3 regions of the Sphingomonas alpina genome follow, and region 3 is predicted to be linked to each of the others. Evidence: predicted binding sites of a transcription regulator. Region 3 holds the regulator's gene; each other region holds the start of a gene.

Evidence for each region. The regulator LexA, encoded in region 3, represses DNA repair genes until DNA is damaged. The targets are predictions, from matches to a motif close to GTTCCNCNCTTGTTCT.
Region 1: a site for LexA is predicted at 5,667-5,682, ahead of H3Z74_RS24235 (ImuA family protein). Genes of this name have one in related genera too.
Region 2: a site for LexA is predicted at 4,837-4,852, ahead of H3Z74_RS04615 (Y-family DNA polymerase). Genes of this name have one in related genera too.

Annotation. Positions count from the first base shown of each region.
Region 1 is NZ_CP061038.1:5,186,099-5,193,662, forward strand. Features, by position in the region: gene H3Z74_RS24205 (anthrone oxygenase family protein) at 1-178, opposite strand, end outside; gene H3Z74_RS24210 (SDR family oxidoreductase) at 178-1,026, opposite strand; gene H3Z74_RS24215 (TetR/AcrR family transcriptional regulator) at 1,117-1,770, shown strand; gene H3Z74_RS24580 (hypothetical protein) at 2,033-2,983, shown strand; gene H3Z74_RS24225 (hypothetical protein) at 2,976-3,935, shown strand; gene H3Z74_RS24230 (Dyp-type peroxidase) at 3,932-5,605, shown strand; gene H3Z74_RS24235 (ImuA family protein) at 5,817-6,644, shown strand; gene H3Z74_RS24240 (Y-family DNA polymerase) at 6,682-7,564, shown strand, end outside.
Region 2 is NZ_CP061038.1:996,748-1,004,311, forward strand. Features, by position in the region: gene H3Z74_RS04585 (DUF192 domain-containing protein) at 1-470, shown strand, start outside; gene H3Z74_RS04590 (NADH:ubiquinone oxidoreductase subunit NDUFA12) at 522-914, shown strand; partial or broken gene H3Z74_RS04595 (DUF2155 domain-containing protein) at 1,130-1,363, shown strand; gene aat (leucyl/phenylalanyl-tRNA--protein transferase) at 1,399-2,079, opposite strand; gene H3Z74_RS04605 (ParA family protein) at 2,166-2,879, opposite strand; gene H3Z74_RS04610 (hypothetical protein) at 3,018-3,398, opposite strand; gene H3Z74_RS04615 (Y-family DNA polymerase) at 3,530-4,831, opposite strand; gene H3Z74_RS04620 (acyl-CoA thioesterase) at 4,950-5,351, shown strand; gene H3Z74_RS04625 (DNA-deoxyinosine glycosylase) at 5,748-6,242, opposite strand; gene H3Z74_RS04630 (RNA polymerase sigma factor) at 6,239-7,483, opposite strand; gene H3Z74_RS04635 (YciI family protein) at 7,494-7,564, opposite strand, start outside.
Region 3 is NZ_CP061038.1:2,303,613-2,311,176, reverse strand. Features, by position in the region: partial or broken gene H3Z74_RS10630 (ComEC/Rec2 family competence protein) at 1-2,061, shown strand, start outside; gene lexA (transcriptional repressor LexA) at 2,081-2,746, opposite strand; gene H3Z74_RS10620 (molybdopterin molybdotransferase MoeA) at 2,804-3,994, opposite strand; gene H3Z74_RS10615 (hypothetical protein) at 4,226-6,010, shown strand; gene moaC (cyclic pyranopterin monophosphate synthase MoaC) at 6,032-6,499, opposite strand; gene trpC (indole-3-glycerol phosphate synthase TrpC) at 6,496-7,281, opposite strand; gene trpD (anthranilate phosphoribosyltransferase) at 7,278-7,564, opposite strand, start outside.

The sequences.
Region 1 (7,564 bases), 2.3 Mb from region 3:
TCATGAACGGGGCCATGACCGCGGTCACGTTGATCCCGTTCATGGCATTGGCGCCCTGCTCTGGCGGGATACGGCCAAGGCCCGCCATCACGAAGGAGGAAAAGGCGTAGAACACGCCCGCATTGAGCGCGGTGGCGATGGCTGCGACGATCAGCAGCAGCGACGGGATGGTCTTCATCACTTTGCCTCCCACACGCCGGTTGCCGCAGTGCGCGCGACATAGTCGGCGAAATTGCCCGGTGCGCGGCCCAGCGCGCGTTGCACCCCGTCGGCGACCGGCAGGTTACGCCCGTCGAGCACGGTGGAGAAGAGGTAGACCACCAGCTCGATGATCTCCGGCGGCAGCTCAGCCTCGATCAGGCCCTGCTTGTACGCCGCCATCGGCACGCTGTGATAGCCGATCTCCCGGCCCCGCCCGCGTGCGATCTGCGCGATGGCGTCGGCAAAGCTGATCGCCTCCGGCCCGGTGACTTCATAAAGCTGGCCGCGATGCCGGGTGGTGGTCAGCGCCTCGACCGCGATATCGGCGATGTCCTCGGCATCGACGAACGGCTCGGGCGACAAGCTGTCGGGCAGCGTGACCGCGCCAGCCAGAATCTCGTCGAGGAAGAAAATCTCGCTGAAATTCTGGAAGAACCAGCTCGCGCGGATGATCGTCCAGTCGAGCGACGTCGCCTGCAACACGCGTTCGGCGTCGACCGCCTCGGGCTCCCCGCGGCCGGAGAGAAAGACGATGTTGGTGACGCCGGCCTTCTCCGCTGCGTCGTAAAAGGCAGTCACGGTTTCGACCGCGCCGGGCACGCAGATGTCGGGCTGATAGGCGGCATAGACCGCGGACACGCCCTCGAGTGCTGCGGCCCAGGTGCTGCGGTCGTCCCAGTCGAACGCCGGCGTCGCGGAGCGCGATCCGATGCGCACAGGATATCCTGCATCCCACAGCCGCGACGCGACGCGCGAGCCCGTCTTGCCATTGGCGCCCAGCACGAGAATGGGGCTGGCTTCCGTCGTCTGTTTTCCGGTTGTCATGATCCACTCCTTCCATTAACGTGAGTATCACTCATATAAAAAGTGATATACACTCACATTTTTGAGTGTCAACGGCCGGAGTTCGAAAAAATGACCGTAGTGGAACCAGTCGTCCCGGATCGTCTTGACGAGGAAGCGCCGGCGGCGCGGCGCAAGCCGATGCAGCAGCGCAGCCGCGACCGGCTCGAACGCATTCTCGGCGCTGCGTCGGAACTCATCGTGCGCACCGGCAGCGATCAGGTGAAGATGAACGAGATTGCCGCGCTGGCGGGCATCTCGATCGGGTCGCTCTATCAATATTTCCCCGAGAAGAGCGCGCTGATCCGCACCCTGGCCGAGCGCTACAATGCCGCCAGCCGGCTGTGCATCGAGGAAGCGCTAACCGATGTGGCGGATCTCGATGCGCTGCTGCAGGCCTATGCCGGGCTGATCGATCAATATTATGAGATCGTCATGGCCGAGCCAGTGATGCGCGACATCTGGTCGGGGATGCAGGCGGACAAGCAGCTGATGGCGTTGCAGCTCGCCGAAAGTCGGGTGTGCGGGGCGCTGCTGTCGGCGGCGATGCAGCGAGTTCATCCGGAACGCGATCCGGCGCAACTGGAAATCGCGGCGTTCCTGATCTGGGAACTGGGCGAAGCGACGATCCGCCTGGCGATCTCCGTCGAGCCGGACGAGGGCAGGGCGCTGGTCGACAAGTTCAAGCGCATGACCGTGCAGGAGATCGCCGCGCCGTCGGTTTGAGGGAGCCGAGGTCATCATTGGCTGAAACCTGTGCGCTCCGTTCGTTTCGAGCGAAGTCGAGAAACCCCGCGCAACGCTTGAGACCTGTTTCTCGACTTCGCTCGAAACGAACGGGGAAAATCAATCCCAGACCGGAACGGACACATCCGTAACGATCGTCACCGATCTGGCCCTATCGTCTGGAGCATCGCCATTCCGCAGCTATAGTGGCGATGCGACTCCGCGTGCTGCGAGAGTCCGGGAATCCCGAGGGGGAGCATCGATGTCGAACGTCGCGGGCAAGGCCTATGGCATGAACGTCGTCACGCCGATGCGGCCGGGCAAGACCTGGATCAACCGCTTCATCTTCATGCTCGCCCGCGCCATGCCGGGGACGCTGTCCGGGCTCCTTGGCCTGTCGCTGATCCATTTCGCGCGCTGGGTGATGATCAAGCGCGACCAATGGCCCGAACGCGGCCAGGGCAAGCAGACCCTGCAGAATGACTACATGCTGTTCTGCAGCAACTTCAACGGCACCTGGGACCAATATATCGACGCATTCGCGGATGGCATTCCCGGCGGGCTCGACACTTTCTGGTACTCGAGCACCAAATATCCCAATTCGATCCCGATCACCCCGTTCAAAAATTACATCCGCGCCAATCAGGTCGACACCAATTATTATTACAACGCGACCCCGGGCAGCGCGCAACGCGACATCAAGCTCGCGCTCAAGCTGAAGGCGGCGCTGCTGCGGGTCGATGCGGCAGGCGATGATGCCGCGCTTGCCGCTGCCTTTGCCGCAGTGCTGCTCGATGTGCAGGGCGGGCTCGGCGTGCCCGGCTATGCCCCGGTTGCGAGTTGCGACACCAGCGCGGCGGATCGCCATCGCTCGGAGGCGGTACGCGAACGCTGGGGCCCCAAGGGCGACGGGCCGCCGCCCGCGCTGCATGTGCTGCACGGTGTCGCGCCCGAGGTCATTGCTGCAACTGCCGGCGATGCGGCACCGCCGCTGGTCGGTGCCGCTTCGATCACCGAAGCCGCGTCACCCGTCATTGCTACCGCCGATGCTGAACAGGAGAAGGCTGCGGTGCAGGCAGCGGTGCGCGCAGTGGTCGCCGGACCGTCGCGCATCGACGAAGCGCCCAAGCTCGTGCCGGTCGAGGTCGCGCCCCCTCCGCCCGACGTTGAGTCGGGGGCTGCACCCGCCGCGAAGGAGACGCCCAATGCCTAATCTCGACGGCGGCCATTATTTCTTTACCGGCATTGTTCCGGTCAACAATACCGGCATCGTCCAGCATGAGGCGATGAAGAGCTCGCCGATCCATATGGTGCGTGAGGCGCTGGAGACGCTGCCGACCGCGCTGCAATCACATGCGTCGGAGAAGATCGGCATCCAGAGCCCGTTCGCCCGTTCGCTGCGCACGCATTTCGCGCGCATCGTGGTGCTCGACGAGCCTTTCTATAATGGTCGCGACCATGCCGATGCCCTGGTCTCGGCGATCCGCGGCACCGACCTGCTCGAGGCACAGCCGGTCGATGCGCTGGCCTGTCCCTATCTGCTGGTGATGATCGATTTCGACCCGGCCGACGCACAGGGAAAAGGCGAACCGCGCGGCTATTTCGAGGAGCTGTGGCGGCTGATGCCGGCCGAGCTGACTGCGGTGTTCCGCTATTGCTACGGCTTCGACGCAGTGACCGATGCGGCGAGCTTTGCCGGCTTCATCCTTGCCTGCCAGGTCGAGACGACCATGCCGTTCAACGACTATTGGGTCGGTGCGCCGCAGCTGCCGTCGCTGTCCACGGCTATGCTCGCGGCGGTCCCGATCGTCGGGCTGGCGGTGCCGCTGCTGCTCGCCTGGTGCTGGCACTGGTCGTGGTGGCAGGGGTTGTTGCTGGGGATCGGCGGCGCGCTGCTCGGTGTGCTGATCGATTACTGGCTGGTGATGCGGCGCGGCGGCAAGCCGTTCCCGGCGGCGCCCAATTCGACGCTGCGCGACGTGCTCAAGGCGCTCTATCTGCAACAGGCCTTCACCCGTTTCGTGATCGCGCGACAGGGCGCCGATCCGGCCACGCTCGGCCCCGCCTTCCGCGCTTTTCTCGCCGAGCATCGCCCCGGCGATCTCGATGCGCCGACCCAATCGCCCGGCGTGATCCGCAGCCATTTCCCGAAAGGCGCCGCATGACCGCGCTCGACCTCGCCGATATCCAGGGCGGCATCCTGCGCGCTTATGGGCAGAGTTTTCCCAAGGCGCGCTACTTCTTCCTGACGATCCGCAACGCCGCCAAGGGCCGGCAGTTCGTCGAGCAATTGCGGCCGCGCATCACCACTGCCGCGCGCTGGAAGGATCCCAATCGCGGCGAGGCGCTGCTGCGGACGCGCAACCCGCGGGTCAAGGATGTGGTCCGCGCCGAGGGCGTGCCGGACTATCCGGGCGAGGTGCAGCTGATCAAACCCAGGGTCACGCTCAACATCGCCTTCACCTTTTACGGGCTCGCTGCGCTCGAAGTGCCAACCCGTACGCTGCGCGCCATGCCCGATGAGTTCATCGACGGGATGGAGCGGCGAGCCTCGATTCTGGGTGACGATCCGTTCCTCGACAGCCGTGATGCGGTGTGGCGCAATTCGGAAGGAAAGAATCGCGTCCATCTGCTCGTTTCGATGAATGCCGGGATGAACCCGGACGGCACGCCGATCGCTGAGCTGGAGGAGGAGACGCGCTGGCTCCAGCAGCTTTGCGCGGACTCCAAGGGCGGTGTGGTGCTGCTCTCCGGGACCGGACCGGACGACGCGCTGTGGCAGGAAATGTCGGCGGTGCTGCGCGAGGATAATGGTGCGTTCTGGCCGACCAACAAGGAACATTTCGGCCTGTCCGACGGCTTCGGCGACCCGGTGTTCGCCGGGCAATTGTCGGGCGAGGCGGAACGATTGCGCATGATCGGTGGCGGCAAGATCCTGCCCGACCAGAGCTGGGCGCCGCTCGCGCCCGGCGAGTTCCTGCTCGGCTATGTCGACGAGGCGCAGGAGATTCCCGGCGCGGCGATGCCGATCGAATTCAGCCGCAACGGCACCTTCATGGCCTATCGCAAGCTGCATGAGAATGTCGCCAGCTTCGCAAACTATATCGAGCGGGCGGGCGAGCATTACGCGCGGATGTTCAACATCGCCGACCCGGAGGAAGCGCGCGAGACGGTCAAGGCCAAGATGGTCGGGCGGTGGAGCGACGGCGTGCCGCTGATGGCCGCGCCGACGCATGCCGACTGGGAGCGTTTCAAGGCCGAACTCGCCGCTGCCCATGCCGCAGGCGACAAGCCGAAACTAGCGCAGCTCGCGCTGAAATATACTGACTTCAATTACCGCCCCGACCCGGCCGGAGCGACCTGCCCGGTGACCTCGCATCTGCGCCGCGCCAATCCGCGCGACATGCTCGATCCGAATTTCACCTCGCCCGATGCGAAGAGCTGGGACGGGTCGGCCCTGGTCAATCGCCGCCGCATCCTGCGCCGCGGCCTTCCTTACGGCCATGTCGATCCCGCCGCGCCCGATGATGCCAATGAGCAGGGCATCATCTTCATGGCGATCTGCTCCAGCCTGTTCCGTCAGTTCGAGTTCGTCCAGCAGCAATGGATGCAATATGGGCTCGACTTCAACGCCGGCAGCGACACCTGCCCGATCGTCGGCAATCATGACGAGGAAGCGAAGCTGGTGGTCGTCACCGATCCGGCGACCGCGCGTCAGCCCTTCCTGTGCGACCATATCCCGCAACTGGTCGAATCGCGCGGCGGAGATTATTTCTTCGTCCCCAGCATGACCGCGCTGCGCATGATCGGCATGGGCATTATCGACCCGACCTGAAGGGTGTTCTTTCTCGTTTTGAATGAATCCATTTTATTCCGTTCGCACTGAGCTTGTCGAAGGGCCGTTCTTCTTCTGCGGCAAGACAGAACAGGGCTTCGACAGGCTCAGCCCGAACGGAGAGAGGTGGTCTTTCCCAATCGTATTCGCTCCGGCAGCCTTGACTCAGCTCTATCCTTGCGCCCAATAATGGAACATATCAGGAACGATCATGGCCGAGTCGCTCTCACCCCTTACCGCGCTTCGGCAGCGGATCGCCGCCATGGCGGGGGTACAGGCGGCCGAGTCAGCCGATCTCGCCTCGCTCGGTCATGCCGGGATCGATGCGCGATTGGAAGGCGGATTGGCGCGCGGGCAATTGCATGAGGTGATTGCCGGCGAGGCCGATGATGCGAGCAGCGCGGCGGGCTTCGCCTCGATGCTCGCGCGGCGCGTCGTACCGGAGAAGGTGGCGATCATCTGGCTGCGCGAAGGGGAAGCGCAGCGCGGCGGGGGCGGGCTTTATGCACCGGGGCTGGTCGATCTCGGGATCGATCCGACGCGGCTGGTGATCGGGGTGCTGCCCGATGCGTTGTCGCTGCTGCGCGTCGCGGCGGAGGTGGTGCGCTGTCCCGATGTCGGGGTGGCAGTGATCGAATTGTGGAAGAGCCCGCGCGCGCTCGACCTGACCGCGACGCGGCGTCTCGCGGTGGCGGCGGAGAGTTCGGGGGTAACCGCCTTGCTGCTGCGTGTCGCCGCCGAGGAAGCGCCAAGTGCGGCGCATACCCGCTGGCGGGTGCGCAGCGCCGCGGCGCTGCCGCTTGAGGCGGATGCGCCGGGGCACACGGCGCTCGAGGTGGAATTGGTGCGTCAGCGCGGCGGGAGGGCCGGGGGGCGATGGATTTTGGAGTGGGATCGTGACCAGGCTATCTTCCGCGACCAGTCGGGCGCCGGCCAGAGAAAGCAGCAGACCAGTAGTGCGCGAGGTGCGGCGCTATCTGGCGTTGTGGTTTCCGCTGTTTCCGGCCAACCGCCTCGCCCGCACCGGCGCACCGGATGATGCACCCTATGCATTTGTCGAGAAGCAGCGCGGCGCGATGCGCATTGTCGCGGTCGACGCCGCCGCGCACGCTTTGGGGCTCGGGCCGGGACTGACGCTGGCCGATGCGCGGGCGCGCGTGCCTGAGCTTGCCGTGGTCGACCATGATCCGGCCGCCGATCTCGCCTTGCTCGATCGCATCGCCGATGGCTGCGACCGTTACACGCCGCTGGTCGCGGTCGAGCCGCCCGACGGCCTGACGCTCGATATCACCGGCTGCGGTCAGGGCTTTGCCGATGAGGCCGCACTCGCCGCCGATATCGAGGCGCGGCTGAGCGCCTATGGCATGAAGCTGCGCCACGCGATCGCCGGCACGCCTGAAGCCGCGCAGGCACTCGCCCGCTACCAGACCATGCCCGCGACCGACGAGCAGGCGGCGGTACGCCGCTTGCCCATCGCCGCGCTCGACCTGGACGAGGAGACCGAGCTGGCACTGCGGCGCGCGGGGCTGAAGACCATCGCCGATCTCGCCGCCCGCCCGACCGCGCCGCTCTCGACTCGCTTCGGCGAAGACGTGACGGCATTGCTCGCGCGCCTGCTCGGCAAGTCGGACAGCCGCATTACGCCGCGCCGTGTGCCGCCGGCGCTGCTGGTCGAGCGCCGCCTGGCCGAACCGATCGCGCGTACCGAACATGCGCTGGCGATCCTTGGCGAGCTGGTTGCGGAAGCGGCGGAGACGATGGAGGAACGCCATCTCGGCGGCCGCCGCTTCGCCGCGCGCTTCTTCCGCAGCGATGGGATCGCGATCGACCTCGCGGTCGAGACCAGCCTGGCGGTGCGCGACCCGGTGATCGTGATGCGGTTGTTCGACGAACGGCTCGACAGTCTGGCCGATCCGCTCGACCCCGGTTACGGTTTTGACCTGATCCGGCTCGCGGTGC
Region 2 (7,564 bases), 1.3 Mb from region 3:
CGGCTGTCGCGTTCGGCGCGATCGTGCTGGCTGGCGGATGTACACGCGGCGACGCCGTCTCGACCTCCGGCGAAGCTGCGGCCGCCACGGTGGTGACGGTCAAGAGCAGTAACGGCGCGCATGTCTTCAAGGTTGACCTGGCCGATACCGAAGCGGAGCAGCAAAAGGGCCTGATGTACCGCACCGGCATCCCCAAGGACGGCGGCATGCTCTTTGCGCCGTATCCGCCGAATGGCGGTGCGCCGCGCGAAGCGAGCTTCTGGATGAAGAATACGCCGAGCACGCTCGACATCATCTTCATCCGGGCCGACGGGACGATCGCGCATATCGCCGAAAATACCGTGCCTTTCTCGGAAGCGCCCGTCCCGTCGGGCGAGCCGGTTGGGGCGGTGCTGGAGATCAATGGCGGCCGTGCACTGGAGCTGGGGATCGTCGAAGGCGATGCCGTCAGCTGGACCGGGAAGAAATAAGGTCCGCTGATCGCGGTTGATGGCAGCCCGCTGGGCGGCTAAGCGCGGATCATGGGCATCAATCTCAATCCATTCACCTGGTGGAACGGCGCCAGCTGGGGCACCATGATCGGCCTGCGCGGCAAGACCCGTGTCGGAGACGACGCGCTGGGCAATGTCTATTATGAGGGCGGCAAGGACACCAACGGCAATCCGCGCCGCTGGGTGATCTATGCGGGCGCCAATGATTCGAGTCGCGTCGCGCCCGAATGGTTCAGCTGGCTGCATCATCAGGTCGACGATCTGCCCGATCGCTCGCTCCCCGCGCCGCGCGCATGGGAAAAGCCGGCCCTGCCGAACCTGACCGGCACCAATCTGGCCTATCGGCCGCCCGGCGCGCTCGAGAAGGGCGGACGTCGCGCCGCCGCGACCGGCGATTACGAAGCCTGGACACCAGACGCGTGATCAATCGCCGCTGGCTGATCGGGGCCGGGCTTGCCCTCGTCCTGGGGGTCGGTGGCTGGTTCGGCTATGGCTGGTGGCAGGATCGCGCGACCAAGGCGTCGCCCGAGGGGCGGGCGGTAGCGCCGCGTACTGCGCTCGATGAAGAGATACCCTCGACCGATGTGACGACGATCGATGTCTCGTCCGGCGTCGATCCGTCCTATGGCGCCACGCCGATGGCGCAACGCGTCGCGGTGCTGGGGCTGCTCAACAAGCGCAACGGCGTTTCCCGCGACGTGACGCTGAAGCCGGGCCAGGCGACTCGGGTCGGTGGCGTGGTGATTCGCCTGCGCGCGTGCGAACGCACAGCGCCCTGGGAGCAGCAACCCTATACCGGCGCGTTCGTGCAGGTCGATATCGAGCAGTCGAACAAGAGCTGGCAGCGGGTCTTCTCGGGTTGGTTGTACAAGGAACGGCCACAGCTCAACGTCGTGCTGCACCCGATCTATGATGTGTGGGTCAAAAGCTGCGCGATGACTTTCCCCGAAGGCGGACCCGATTCGGTCGCCGCCGGCGCGGATGACGATAAGAGCGCGGCCCCGCGATCGAGCGAGAAGAAATCGCCCGAAGCGCCTGCCGCGACCGAGGCTTCGCCGACCCCGACCACACCCTCGATCGCGCCGGTCAACAACCCGACATAGTCGGCCCGGCCAATCTCCACCGCGCCGAGCGAGGCGAGGTGATCGGTCATGAATTGGCAGTCGAGCAGGGTGAAGCCGCCAACGCGCAGCCGCGCGACGAGCCAGGCGATTGCGACCTTCGACGCGTCGCGCGCGCGGCTGACCATGCTTTCGCCGAAGAACGCCTTGCCCAGCGCGAGGCCATAAAGGCCGCCGACCAGTTCCTCTTCGTGCCAGACCTCGATCGAATGGGCGAAGCCCATGGCGTGGAGCTTGAGAAAGACCTGCTCGATCTGCGTGTTGATCCAGGTGTCGGGGCGGTCCTGCGCGGATTCGGCGCACAACGCGATGATCCGGGCAAAGGCGGTGTCCGCGGTGACGCGATACCGATCGGCGACCAGCGTCTTCTTCAGCGAATGCGAAAGATGGAAATCGTCCAACGGCAGGATCGCGCGTTCCTTGGGTTCGACCCAATAGACGCTGTCGGCGTCGCGCGCATCGGCCATCGGGAACACGCCGACCGCATAGGCGCCGAGCACCAGATTGGGGTCGAGCGGCACGACATCGAACGCCGCATCAGGCGGCGTGCCGGTCACTTGGCCAGCCGCCGTTCGACCGCTTGCCACAATTGAGCAAAGGCCTGGCCGCCGGCCGACCGGCCGGCGAAGCTGCCGACCGGGGCACGGCGCACCGCCATCGATTCGACCACGCTGGCCATTGGCACGACCGGCCAGTCGGGGTGGCGCGCCAGCGCCTCGGCATGCAACTTGCGGCGGCGATCGACCATCGAATGGACCGGTAGCACCTCAGCCTTCCCGCCGAGATGCTTCACGACCTCGGCATAAGCGCGTTCGGACAGCGGGGAGGGAATGACCGGCACGACGATCAGGTCGGCGGCACGCATCACCTGGTCGCTGGTTTCGGTCAGGCCGGGCGGGCAGTCGAGCAGGATGCGGTCATAGGATTTGCGCAGGCCCGTCAGCAGCTTCTGCAGCCGTTTCTTCTTGTCGAGTTCGTGAAACAGCAGGTCGAGGCCACGCAGCGACGCGTCGGCGGCAATCAGGTCGAGCCGTTCGATCGCGGTCTTGTGGATCAGCTTGTCGGGCTCGACATCCTTGGAGAAGACATCCTGGGCCGGCTTTTTCGGCGATTTGTCGGACAGCAAGAAGCTGCTCGCGGCTTGCGGATCGAGATCCCATAACAAGGTGCGGCGCGCGGACAGGGTTGCGGCACACCAGGCGAGATTGACCGCCAGCGTGGTTTTCCCGACGCCGCCCTTGAGGCTGTAGATCGCGATTGTCGCCATGCGCGTCCTCCGGCTGTTGTGCAGTGCATCGTGCCGCAGGGCAGGGGGTGACGCAAGCTGGGTCGCCTTACCTCAGGATAGAAAACGGCCGGTGGATCGCTCCACCGGCCGCTTGGTTTGGGTGAAAGGTTGGAGCGATCAGCCCTTGCAGGTCAGCGTGCCCTTGCCCGGCTGGGTCAGCGTGATGTTCTTGGTGTTGCCGGTCAGCGAGTAGCCCTCCGCGACCAGCGGCTTGCCGGCTTCGGCGGCCTTGAGCACGGTCGTGGGACCGGCCTTCTCGGTCTTCAGCTGCGCCTGCTTGTCGCCCTGGAAGAATGTCACATAGGCCAGGCTGTTATCCTTGCAGCGGAACGTCACTTCCGCCTTCATCGCCGGCGGCAGTTCGACCGGTGCGCGGTTGGCGATTGCCTCCGCCTGAGGATCGGGTGCAACGCTGGTCAGCACTTCAGGCGACTTGTTGTTGTTACAGGCCGACAGCGCGAGCAGCGCGACGGCAACGAGCGGGAGGGTGCGGTTCATCATGTCGGGGCGACGCTTCGCGCACGCAAAAGATTTCGTCAAGGCCCCAGTTTTCGGGCCGAAACGAGCCCTTTGCACCGCAATAAAAGCGTCATTTATATACGCTTAACAAACAGACATTTAACCCGAATTCATTCGTGAAATTCGTCCAGGTCGGGGATACGGCCAAAAGCGATCTTGGTGCCGACGCGGTCGATCCGGCCGCCCGATTGCGGGCCCAGGCTGACCGCGTTGCGTCCGAATTTCTCGTTGATGCGGTCCATCGCGCGGCTCAGCGAGAGGGTACGAGTCTCTCGTGCCAACGGATCATCGGGGTCGAGCAGGCCGAATAAAGAGGCCTGTTCGCCGGTCACCGGCTCGATCTCGGCAAGTGTTACGCCGATCATGCGGATCTGGAAATCGCCCGGCCTGACCTTCCCGGCAGCATAAAGTTGCGGGAACAGGGTCTCGAGCGCGGCGAGCACGGCGAAGCTGTCCTGGGTCGAGGCGAGCTTGCGGCTGGCGCGCCAGGTCGATTTGTCGTCCTCGAAGCGGGCATGAAGCACGAGCAGCCGGCTGCGATAGGATTTGCGGCGCAACCGGCTCGTCGCCTTGAGTGCGAGCCGGCGTGCGGTGAGCCGGACCGCCTCGACGCCGCGCTTGCCCGGCGACAGGACGTGGCTGTGGCCGATCGAGCGGCTCTGCGTCGCTTTTTCGGGCAGGTCGACGCCGTGGAGCAGATACCAGAGCCGGTCGCCATTGGTACCGCCCCACGCGGTGCCGGCATCGCGCGGCCGGCGTTCGCACAACTGGCGGATGTCGTTGATGCCGTCCTGTGCCAGCCGCCGTTCCATCTTCGCGCCGATCCCGGCAATATCGCGCAAGGCAAGGTCGTAGAGCCGCTCGGGCAATGTCTCGGCATCGAGGATGATCAAGCCGTCGGGCTTCTGCATGTCCGAGGCGAGCTTGGCGAGCAGCCGGTTCGGGGCGATGCCGACCGAACTGGTCATGCACTCGCCGATATTGGCGCGAATCCCAGCCTTGATACGATGGGCAAGCGCGATGGCGGCGTCGCGGCCATTCTCATTGTCGAGCAGCCGGCACGCGACTTCATCGATCGAGCAGACTTTGGTGACCGGAATATGCTTCCACACCTCGGCGACGATGGCGTCGTGATATTCGACATATTTCTCGTGCCGCGCGGGCGTGACGATCAGGTCGCGGCAAAGTCGCTTCGCTTCCCAGACCGGTGTTCCGGTCTTGATCCCGTAGCGCTTCGCCTCGACGCTAGCGGCGATCGCGACGGTCGTGTCGCTGTCGACCGGCGCAACCAGGATCGGCTTGCCGCGCAACGCCGGGTTCAACTGCTGCTCGACGCTCGCGAAATAGCTGTTCAGGTCGAGGAACAACCAGCGCAGCGGCCGCGGGGGCAAAATGAGCGAATCGGTCGGCACAATTCGGAACAATAGCAGAACATTGCCGCGCGCGACAGGATGCCGTAACGTCGGATAATTCAGTGAAAGACCAGCGAAATTAATCGCGCGGACATACTTATTCCGCTATGACGAGGATGTGAGCACCGCGATCCCCCATCAGTACAGCGTCGGCATCGATCCGGCGGATATCGACTTTATGGGGCATGTGAACAACGCATCCTATCTGAAATGGGTACAGGATGCGGTGGTCAATCACTGGCAGCGCTTCGCGCCGGCCGAGGCGGTGACGGCGCATCTGTGGGTCGCGCTGAAGCACGAGATCACCTATCGCAAGCCGACCTTCCTCGATGACGAGGTGATCGCCACCGTCCTGCTCGAAAAAGTGCAGGGCGCGCGGGCATTCTACCAGACGATCATCAAGCGCGGTGAGGAAGTCCTTGCCGAGGTTCAGTCGAGCTGGTGCTGCCTCGACGCCAAGACGCTGCGTCCGGCGCGGATCGCGGAAAGCATTTCCGAGCTGTTCTTCCACAAGGATTGAACGGCGGGACGCCCCCTTTGGGCGTGGTGCGACGATATCCCCGAGCGACAACCCTCAGGCAAGATTGAATCACCCGCGTCATCCCGCGAAAGCGGGGATGACGGAGCGAGCTTGCTTAATTAAATGTGACTTAAGTATCTGATAAATAGATATATTATATGGTCCAACGTCGAGATGGGCAGGGGAGATATGTTACACGACCGGTGTAACATATCTCTGCTCTCTTGCCGCAGCGGCCGCGTGAAATATGCGATGCCACCGGTGTAACATATCTCCACCTGTCGCCGCGGCGGTCGCCCGAGATATGTTACATGACCGGTGTAACATATCTCCCGCCGCCAGCGTGCCGGCCTCGCGCATCACCAGCGCCGCAGCTCTCGCGCGACGCTCGAGGTTCTAGCTCAGATACTCGCGCAACGCCGTCCAGGCGGGCAGCTTGGCGGCCAGGCCGACCGTGTGCAGCGCACTGCTTGAGGGCAGCGCAATCAATGCAATATCCGTCGCCAGCGCGCCGAGTTGCTTCAGCCCGTGGCGATGGGCGGTGGCGCCGTTGAAGCCGATCGCGCGGAGATCGGGCAAGGTGCGGACCAGCGCGGCGAGATCGTTGGCGACGGGGTCGATGATTGCCGCATCCATGCTGCCATTGCGCCGCGCGCTGGCCATGACATCCCACAGGCCGACCCGGGCTTCGCGCAGTGCCGCGAGGCGCTCATCATAGTCGAGCCGGGTCAGGTCGGCACCGGTCACTGCCGAGATCAGTGGCCAGAACTGGTTCTGCGGATGCGCATAGTAACGCGCCTCGGCGAGCGAGCGGTCGCCGGGCAGGCTGCCCAGGACCAATAGCCGAGTGCGGTCATCGGTGACGGGCGGGAAGCTGCGCTTGAGGGTCATGCTGCGCCCGGCCTGGCCAGTTGAACCAGGCGCGACAGCAGAAACCGGCGCTCTGCCGGCTGCTGGGTCAGTTCGAGCGCTGCCTGATAGGAAGCGCGCGCGGCTTCGCCGCGACCAAGTCGGCGCAACATATCGGCCTTTGCCGCATGGGCGAGATGATAGCGGTCGAGCTTGCCCTGGCCGAGCACCGCATCGATTGCCGTGAGGCCTGCCTCGGGCCCGTCGCGCATGCCCAGCGCGACCGCATGGTTGAGCGCCACCACCGGCGTGGGATCGATGCGCAGCAGCATGGCGTAAAGCGCGGCGATCTGCGGCCAGTCGGTCGCCGCGCTGTCGGGCGCGTCGGCGTGAAGCGCTGCGATCGCCGCCTGGAGGAGATAGGGGCCGATGCGCCGCGCGGCCATGGCGCGGTCGATCAGCGCAGCGGCTTCGCTGATGCGGGTGCGGTCCCATTGCGAGCGGTCCTGATGCTCAAGCAAGACAAGGTCGCCCGCCGCATCGACGCGCGTGGCGCGGCGCGACTCGTGCAGCAGCATCAGTGCGAGCAGTCCTTTCGCTTCGCTGTCGTCGAGCAGGTCGACGACCAGCCGGCAAAGCCGGATCGCTTCGGCGCTGAGATCGGTCCGGGTCAGGCTTGGCCCGCTGGTTGCCGCATAGCCCTCGTTGAAGATCAGATAGATCGCTCGCAACGTGCTATCGAGCCGCGCGGGAAGCTCGGCGGGGGCGGGGACTTCATAAGGGATCGCCTCGTCGCGGATCTTCGCCTTGGCGCGGACGATGCGCTGCGCGATGGTCGGGGTCGGCGACAGATAGGCGCGGGCGATCTCTTCGGTGGTCAGCCCGCCGACCTCGCGCAGGGTGAGTGCGATGCGCGCATCGGGGGCGAGCGCGGGGTGGCAGCAGATGAAGATCAGCCGCAGTTCGTCGTCCTGCACGCTCTCCGGCACGACCGGGTCGACCAGCGGGTCGGTGATCAGCGCAAGATCGGGCAGCGCGCCGGCCAGCCGCGCCTGACGGCGCCAGCGGTCGATCGTCTTGAAGCGCCCGGCCGAGACCAGCCAGGCATAGGGATTGGCGGGGACACCTTCGCGCGGCCAGCGGTCCGACGCGGCGGAAAACGCGTCATGAAGCGCTTCCTCCGCCGCTTCGAAGCCGCCGAGCAGGCGGATCAAGGTCGCAAGCACGCGCCGCTTTTCGGTGCGATAGGCCGCCTCGACAGCGGCGCGTGCGTCGATCGTCATGGCGTCGGACTCAGAGTTCCGGCCGGGGCTGGCTGAAATCGACCACCGGGCGGACTTCGACCGATCCGATCCGGGCCAGCG
Region 3 (7,564 bases):
GCGCTAGAGCGCTGGCTCGAGGCGGAACGCGACCAGTTGGTGCTGTGGCTGCCAGTGACAATCGGGGCGGGTGTTACTCTCTGGTTCGTGCTGCCCGACCCATTGTCATGGGGTACGGCGCTGACGGCGATGATCGCGATCGCTCTGTTGGCGTTTGCGGTGGGGCGCGGGGGCAGGGCAGGGCATGCTCTGGGCGTTGGCGTGCTGGCAATGGCGCTTGGCCTTTCCCTTGTCTGGTGGCGGGCGAACGATGCGGCGGGCGCTGTGCTGACGCGGCCGGTGATCACGACGTTCGAAGCACGGGTCGAAACGATCGAGCCGCTCGCGGCCCGCGACCTGGTGCGATTGCGGCTTGCGACGATCCGGGTCGTCGATCAGGCAGCGGACCGGTTTGGTCGTGCTATCCAGCTGCCCGCACATGTACGGGCCAATCTCGCCGAAACCGATGTGCCGGCCGGGCTGACGCGCGGTGCGACGATCCGATTGCAGGCACGACTGATGCCACCCCCGCAGCCCGCCGTGCCGGGCGCCTATGACTATGCGCGCGTGGCATGGTTCGACGAGATTGGCGGTACAGGGCGCGGATTTGCGCCGGTCACAATCGTGACGCCGGGCGATGCGCCAGGGGCGGGGCTGCGCGACCGGTTGTCGCGGCATATCCAGTCTCGCGTCGGGGGTAGCGCGGGCGGGATCGCCAGCGCGCTCGCGACTGGCGATCAGGGCGCGATCGCGGAGGAGGACGCCGAGGCAATGCGACGCTCCGGCTTGGCGCATCTCCTGTCGGTGAGCGGCTTGCATATCACGGCGGTCGTGGCGGCGACGATGCTGGTGGTGTTGCGCCTGCTTGCGCTGAGCCCATGGCTTGCGCTGCGCTTCCGATTGCCGCTGATCGCGGCGGCGGCGGGCGCGGCGGCAGCGATCGGCTACACCCTCCTGACCGGATCGCAGGTGCCGACGATCCGTTCCTGCGTTGCGGCGCTGCTGGTATTGACCGCGCTGGCGATGGGCCGCGAAGCGATGACCTTGCGACTGGTCGCGGCAGGTGCGGTGGTCGTGCTGCTGCTGTGGCCGGAATCGCTGGCGGGGCCCAGTTTCCAGCTTTCCTTTGCCGCGATTACGGCGATTATCGCGCTGCACGAGCATCCGCGCATCAAGGCATGGTTCGCGCCCCGCGACGAACGCTTGGTCGCCAAGATCAGGCGTAACCTTGGCTCGTTGGTGCTCACCGGGCTGGCGGTTGAGTTCTCACTGATGCCGATCGCACTGTTTCATTTCCACAAGGCGGGATTCTACGGTGCGGCGGCAAATATCGTCGCTATTCCCTGGACCACCTTCATTGTCATGCCGCTCGAAGCGCTGGCGTTATTGTTCGATCTGGTCGGCCTGGGGGCGCCGCTGTGGTGGCTGACCCAGGGAGCACTGAACCTGTTGCTTTGGCTGGCGAGGACGACCGCGGGCCTGCCGGGGGCCGTGGCGGCACTGCCGGCCATGCCGGATATCGCCTATGCCCTGATCGTGATCGGCGGCTTGTGGGTCGCGCTGTGGCGGACGCGGTGGCGACGGTTGGGATTCGCTCCTCTCATCGCCGGGGTCGTCTGGGCGCTGATGACTCCGGCACCAGATCTGCTGGTAACGGGGGATGGGCGGCATGTCGCGGTGCGGACGGCGCGTGGAGGGCTGGCGCTGCTGCGCGATCGGGTCGGCGACTATACGTCGGACATGCTGGCGGAAAATGGCGGTGTCGACGGCACGCCGCTGCTACTGGCTGATCAGCCCGAAGCACGGTGCAATCGAGATTTGTGCCTGACCGAGCGCAAGGTAGGAGGGCGAACTTGGCGCATCCTCGCCACGCGCAGTGCTTATCTGGTCCCGGCGCGCGAGCTGATCGCGGCATGCCGGGGCGCCGATATCGTGGTCAGCGAACGGCGCTTGCCCCAAGGCTGCACACCGCGCTGGCTGAAGCTCGATCGCCCGACCCTGGCGCAGACAGGTGGGGTGGCGATCACGCTATCCAACGGCAAAATCACCACCGTTTACCGGCCGGGCGACCGCCATCCGTGGCGGAACCCCGGCGCGGATATCAATCGTAGCGGCGCAACAGGCCGGCGAGCTTACCCTGAACGCGGACTTGGGCGGGGGAATAACGCTGGGGATCATAGGCACGGTTCGCCGGGTCGAGCCGAACCATTGCGCCCTCGCGGCGGAAATATTTGAGCGTCGCTTCGCTCTCCTCGATCAGCGCGACGACGATTTCCCCGTCGCGCGCGGTATCGGCGCGGCGGATGAGTGCATAGTCGCCGTCGAGAATTCCTGCTTCGACCATCGAATCGCCTGACACTTCAAGCGCATAATGTTCGCCATTGCCGAGCAGCGCCGCGGGCACCGCGAGCATCGAATGACCCTCGAATGCCTCGATCGGCACGCCGGCGGCGATGCGGCCGTGCAGCGGGATTTCGATCACATCGTTGGCGGGCTCGGGCAAGGTACGGATGTTGGGTGCAGTGACAGGCGTCTTGCGCGCGGCGTCGCCGCGTTCCGGCATCTTCAGCACTTCAAGCGCGCGGGCGCGATTGGGCAAGCGGCGGATGAACTGGCGTTCCTCGAGCGCACTGATCAGGCGGTGCACGCCCGACTTCGACTTGAGGTCGAGCGCCTCCTTCATTTCCTCGAACGAAGGCGATACGCCGGTTTCGGCAAGGCGGTCGTTGATGAAGCAGATCAGCTCATGCTGTTTGCGCGTTAGCATCCGTAAATCCTTCGTCGGAACAGACTGGGAACGTTGTCGCAATGTTCCGTTGGATTGTCAAGCGATGCGCAACACTTGGACCATATCTCCCGCGGCAGCGGCATGCGCATGGGGCGGACGGACGATCAGGCAGTCCGCGCGCGCAAGCGTGAGCAGCATCGACGAGTCCTGGATGGTGGAGGCGAAGACTCGACCATCGCGGGATTCCGCGCGCAGATAATCCTGGCGATGATCATTCGCGGGGAGAGGTTCGCCAAGCGTGGCGGTCGTCGTCACGGGCAATGGGTTGGCGGCTCCGGCCATGGCGGCGATCAGCGGTCGCAGGAACAACATCGCGGTGACGAATGCCGATACCGGGTTGCCGGGCAGGCCGAGCACCACGGTCTCGCCGATCCGCCCGGCCATCATCGGCTTGCCGGGGCGCAGTGCGATCCGCCAGAAATCCACGCTGCCCCCTGCTGCCTCCAGCGCGGGGCGGACCAGATCATGATCGCCGACCGAGGCACCGCCGGTGGTGACCAGAATATCCGCATCGACCTGGCCGAACGCTGCGGTCATTACATCGAGCCGGTCGGGCAGGATGCCGAGGTCGATCGTCTCGACCGGCAGGTCGGCGAGCAATGCGACGAGCATCGCACCATTACCTTCGGGCAGATCCGCGCCGGTAATCTGGCCCCCGGGCGGGACAAGTTCGTCGCCGGTGGCGGCGATGGCGACACGGATCGGCCGGTTGACCGCCAGCGTGCCGTGCCCGGCGGTTGCCGCGAGTGCGATCCGTGCGGCGGTGAGGCGTTCCCCATGGCGTACCAGCACATCGCCGGTTGAGAAATCCAGGCCCTTGCCGCGCATATTGCCACCCAGCCTGTGCGGCCCTTCGCCGGTCAGGTTGATGATGTCCCCGTCACGACCGGCTTCCTCCTGAACCATTACCGTGTCCGCGCCGTTGGGCATGGCCGCGCCGGTGAAGATGCGGACGGTTTCGCCAGTACCGACGATTCCGAAAAAGGGGCGGCCAGCGGCACTTTCCCCAATCAGCGCGAAGGGGCCTGGCAGGTCGCCGAAGCGGATCGCATAGCCGTCCATCGCCGAGAGATCGGTGGAGGGCTGGGTGCGCCGTGCAAGGATATCGGTGGCAGCCCAGCGGCCAGCCGCGCTGCGCAACGGCTGCGTCTCGCTGGGGACCCGGGCGACGAGCGCGAGGAGTCGCGACTGAGCCTCGGTGACGGGGAGAAGGGGCTTGGGAATCATGTGGTGAGGCGCGTGATCTGCCGTTCGGCCTCCCTCGACGGGTGACGGTAACGGTGAAAAGTGAATGGGAGCATGAAACCAACGCTGTCACATTTGGCGCTGGTGGGACAGACGGATTCTCTTCCCCGGCAATCTTATCGACCGACTCCTCGATGAACGACGCTGCCACAGCGGGTTCAGGAACGTTGGTCCATCGTCTACGCTTTGGGGGGCATCAAGGAGTTGGATGCCATGACCATGAAAATCTCCCAGCGCGTTCGCCAGGCGAGCGCTGTCATTGCGATCGCGGCGTCGCTGGCCCTTGCCGGCTGTAACCCAAAGGCGGCGACCGAAGAGAGCAAGGTCGCCTCTCAACTGCCTGAATTGCCGGCCACCTTGCCCCTCGCGTCGGGCGGGGCGACGGTGGTTCGATCCGCCGCAGCGGCTGCCGCACTTCCTGCAGCCAAGCCAATCCGGGTGGTACAACTGGCCGATCCGGGCCAATCCTATGCCTATGCTGACGATGCCCGGGGATTTGCCGACGCAATCGGCGATGCACCACCGGATTATGGCTTCGACTATGATGATGTCGAGCCATGGGCCTGGCAGGGGTATGACGATTCGATCGCGTTCGCCGAACCGATCGATGACGGCTATCGCTATTATTATTACCGGCCGGGTGCCGTATCGCCCTATTTCGTGCGCGACCATGACTATGGGTACGGCTATGATAATGGGCAACTCGCAGTGGTCTATGCCGCCAGCGGGGCGATCCTGCCTTACGCCGCCTATGGACCACGCCAGGACTATGCCGCGCGCTATTATGCGCGAGGCCGCGATCTCTACCGCTCGTCGCACCAGCGCCGCCCGGTGATCGCGGCCAATTGGGCGGCTCGCCAAAATGCCATTTCCGCGACGCAGGCGCGCTGGGCCGCGGCGCGGTCGCGTGAAGCCGATTGGCAGCGCTATCACGCCAGCGTGGTCCAACGGCAGCAGCGCCACTGGGGCCAGGAGCAAGTGCGTCGTCGTGCGGATACCGTGCGCTACGACGCATGGCGCGATCAGCGATTCAGCACGCGACCACCGCCACGCGCCATTCCAGCCGCCTGGACACTGGCGCCCTGGGCGCGTGACGCCAATCGTTACGCACCGGCCGCGCGCGGTTTTGCCGGTGATCAAGGCGAGCGCCAGCGCGCGGCCGCTGTCGAGCGCCGCCGTGTCGCTATGTTGGCGACACGACCGGTCGACGATCGCAGCGAAGTGCAGCGTGCAATGATCGAACGACGACGCGCGCTCGCCGAGCAGCAGAGCCAATTGCGCTTGCGGGAACGCGACAACGCCGAGGGCCAACGCATTCAGGCGGCCCAGCGTGCCGAGGCGGCGCGGCGCCAAGGCGAGCGAGCGCGACAGATCGCGGCGGGCGAAGTCGCGCAACGCGATCGGCAGGCGCGCGCGGTGGCGATGCAACGGCGCTACATCGCGATCGATCGGGATCAGTCGGCTCGGGTCGCGCAACAGACCAGGCGCGCCCAGGCACGGAATGACGAGCAAGCCCGCGCGGTACAGGCACGCCAACGCCAGCAGGCTCAATCGCAGGCGCGTGCGGCGCAGCTTCAGCAGCGTCGACAAGGCCAGGTTGCGGCGCAGCGGACCGAGGTCGAGCAACGCCGCCGGGGTCAGGCCAGGGCGGTCGAGGCCCAGGAGCGTCGCCAGGCGCTAGCGCAAACGCGCGCTGTCCAGATTCAGCAGCGACAACAGGGCCAGGCGCAGCAACGCCAGGCGCAAATACAGCAGCGCGCTGCGCAAGCTCAGCAACGTCAGGCGGGACAAGCTCAACAGCGCCAAGCTCAGGCGCAGCGCCAACAGGCTCAGGGGCAGGCTCGCGCTGCTCAGGCGCAACGGCAGCAGGTGCAAGCCCAGGCACGCGCGGCGCAGACGCAGGCGCGTGCCGCAACACGGCCGTTATCTGCCGCGCCTTCGGCAGGACCGCCGCGGCCCGATCGCGGCCCTGGTGGCCGGGGCCGTGATCCCCGGTAATCGGCGTAACTGGTCGGCCGATCAGGCCGACCAGTTGCCGGATTTGCCGCCGGTCTTCGACAATAAGCGCACACTGTCGATGATCATCGCCTTATCGATCGCCTTGGCCATGTCGTAGATCGTCAGCAGCGCGATGGAGACGGCGGTGAGTGCTTCCATCTCGACGCCGGTCTTGCCGTCGGTCGTGGTGGTGGCGATGGCCTCGACGCCGCTTTCGTCGATCTTCAACTCGATCGTGACGCGCGACAATGGCAGTGGATGGCAGAGCGGGATCAGGTCGCTGGTGTGCTTGGCCGCCATGATGCCGGCGACCCGCGCGACCGCGAGCACATCGCCCTTGGCGGCCGCGCCGTCGCGAATCGCGCTGACCGCGGCGGGGGACATGGTGATGCGTCCGGTGGCGATCGCCTCGCGCGCCGTGACAGGCTTGGCTGAAACATCGACCATCCGCGCGGCTCCGGCTTCATCGAGATGAGTCAGCCCGGTCACCCGATCAGCGCCCTGGTCGCGGCCTCGACATCGTGCTGGCGCATCAGCGCCTCGCCAATCAGGAAGCATTTGACGCCGCGTTCGGCCATTGCATCGAGATCGGCGCGCGTGGTCAACCCGCTTTCGGCGACGAAAGTACAGCCGGCGGGCGCTTTCGACACCAGTTCGTAGGTGCGGGCGAAATCGACCGTGAAGTCCCGCAGGTTGCGGTTATTGACGCCGATCAGCCGGGATTTAAGCTTCATCGCGCGGTCGAGTTCCTTTGCGTCATGAACTTCGACCAGCACATCCATGCCGCATTCCAATGCCGCAACTTCGATTTCCGCAAGCAATGTGTCGTCGAGCGCGGCCATGATCAGCAGGATCGCATCGGCGCCGATCGCGCGTGCCTCCGGCACTTGCCATGCATCGACCATGAAATCCTTGCGAAGCACCGGCAGGGTACAGGCGCCGCGCGCCGCGGTCAGGTAGGAATCGGCACCCTGGAACCAGGTCTCGTCGGTCAGCACTGACAGGCAAGCCGCGCCACCGGCTTGATAGGCGCGAGCATGAGCGGGTGGGTCGAAGTCTTCGCGGATCAGCCCCTTGGACGGGCTGGCCTTCTTGATCTCGGCGATCAGCGCATGACCGGCCGCGGCCTTTGCGTCGAGCGCGGCACGAAAACCACGCGGCGGCGTTTGTTCGGCGATCCGCGCATCGAGATCCGCCAGCGGCGTGGTCGCCTTGCGTGCGGTGACCTCAGCCCGCTTGGTTTCGAGGATGCGGTCGAGAATATCGGTCATGAATAAGCGATCCAGCGATCGAGCAGTGCGTTGGCCAGGCCGGAATCGATTGCCTCGCGAGCGGCGTCCGCGCCGTCGGTCAGCGTGTCGCTATGGCCCGCGACCATCAGCGCGGCGGCAGTGTTGAGCAATACGGCGTCGCGATAGCCGCCAGTCTCGCCGGCAAGCAGGCGACGCAACGCTGCGGCATTATAGGCCGGGTCGCCGCCATGGATCGCGGCGATCGAGTGACGCGGCAGGCCTGCATCTTCTGGCGCGATACGGGCCGGCATGTTCAGGCTGC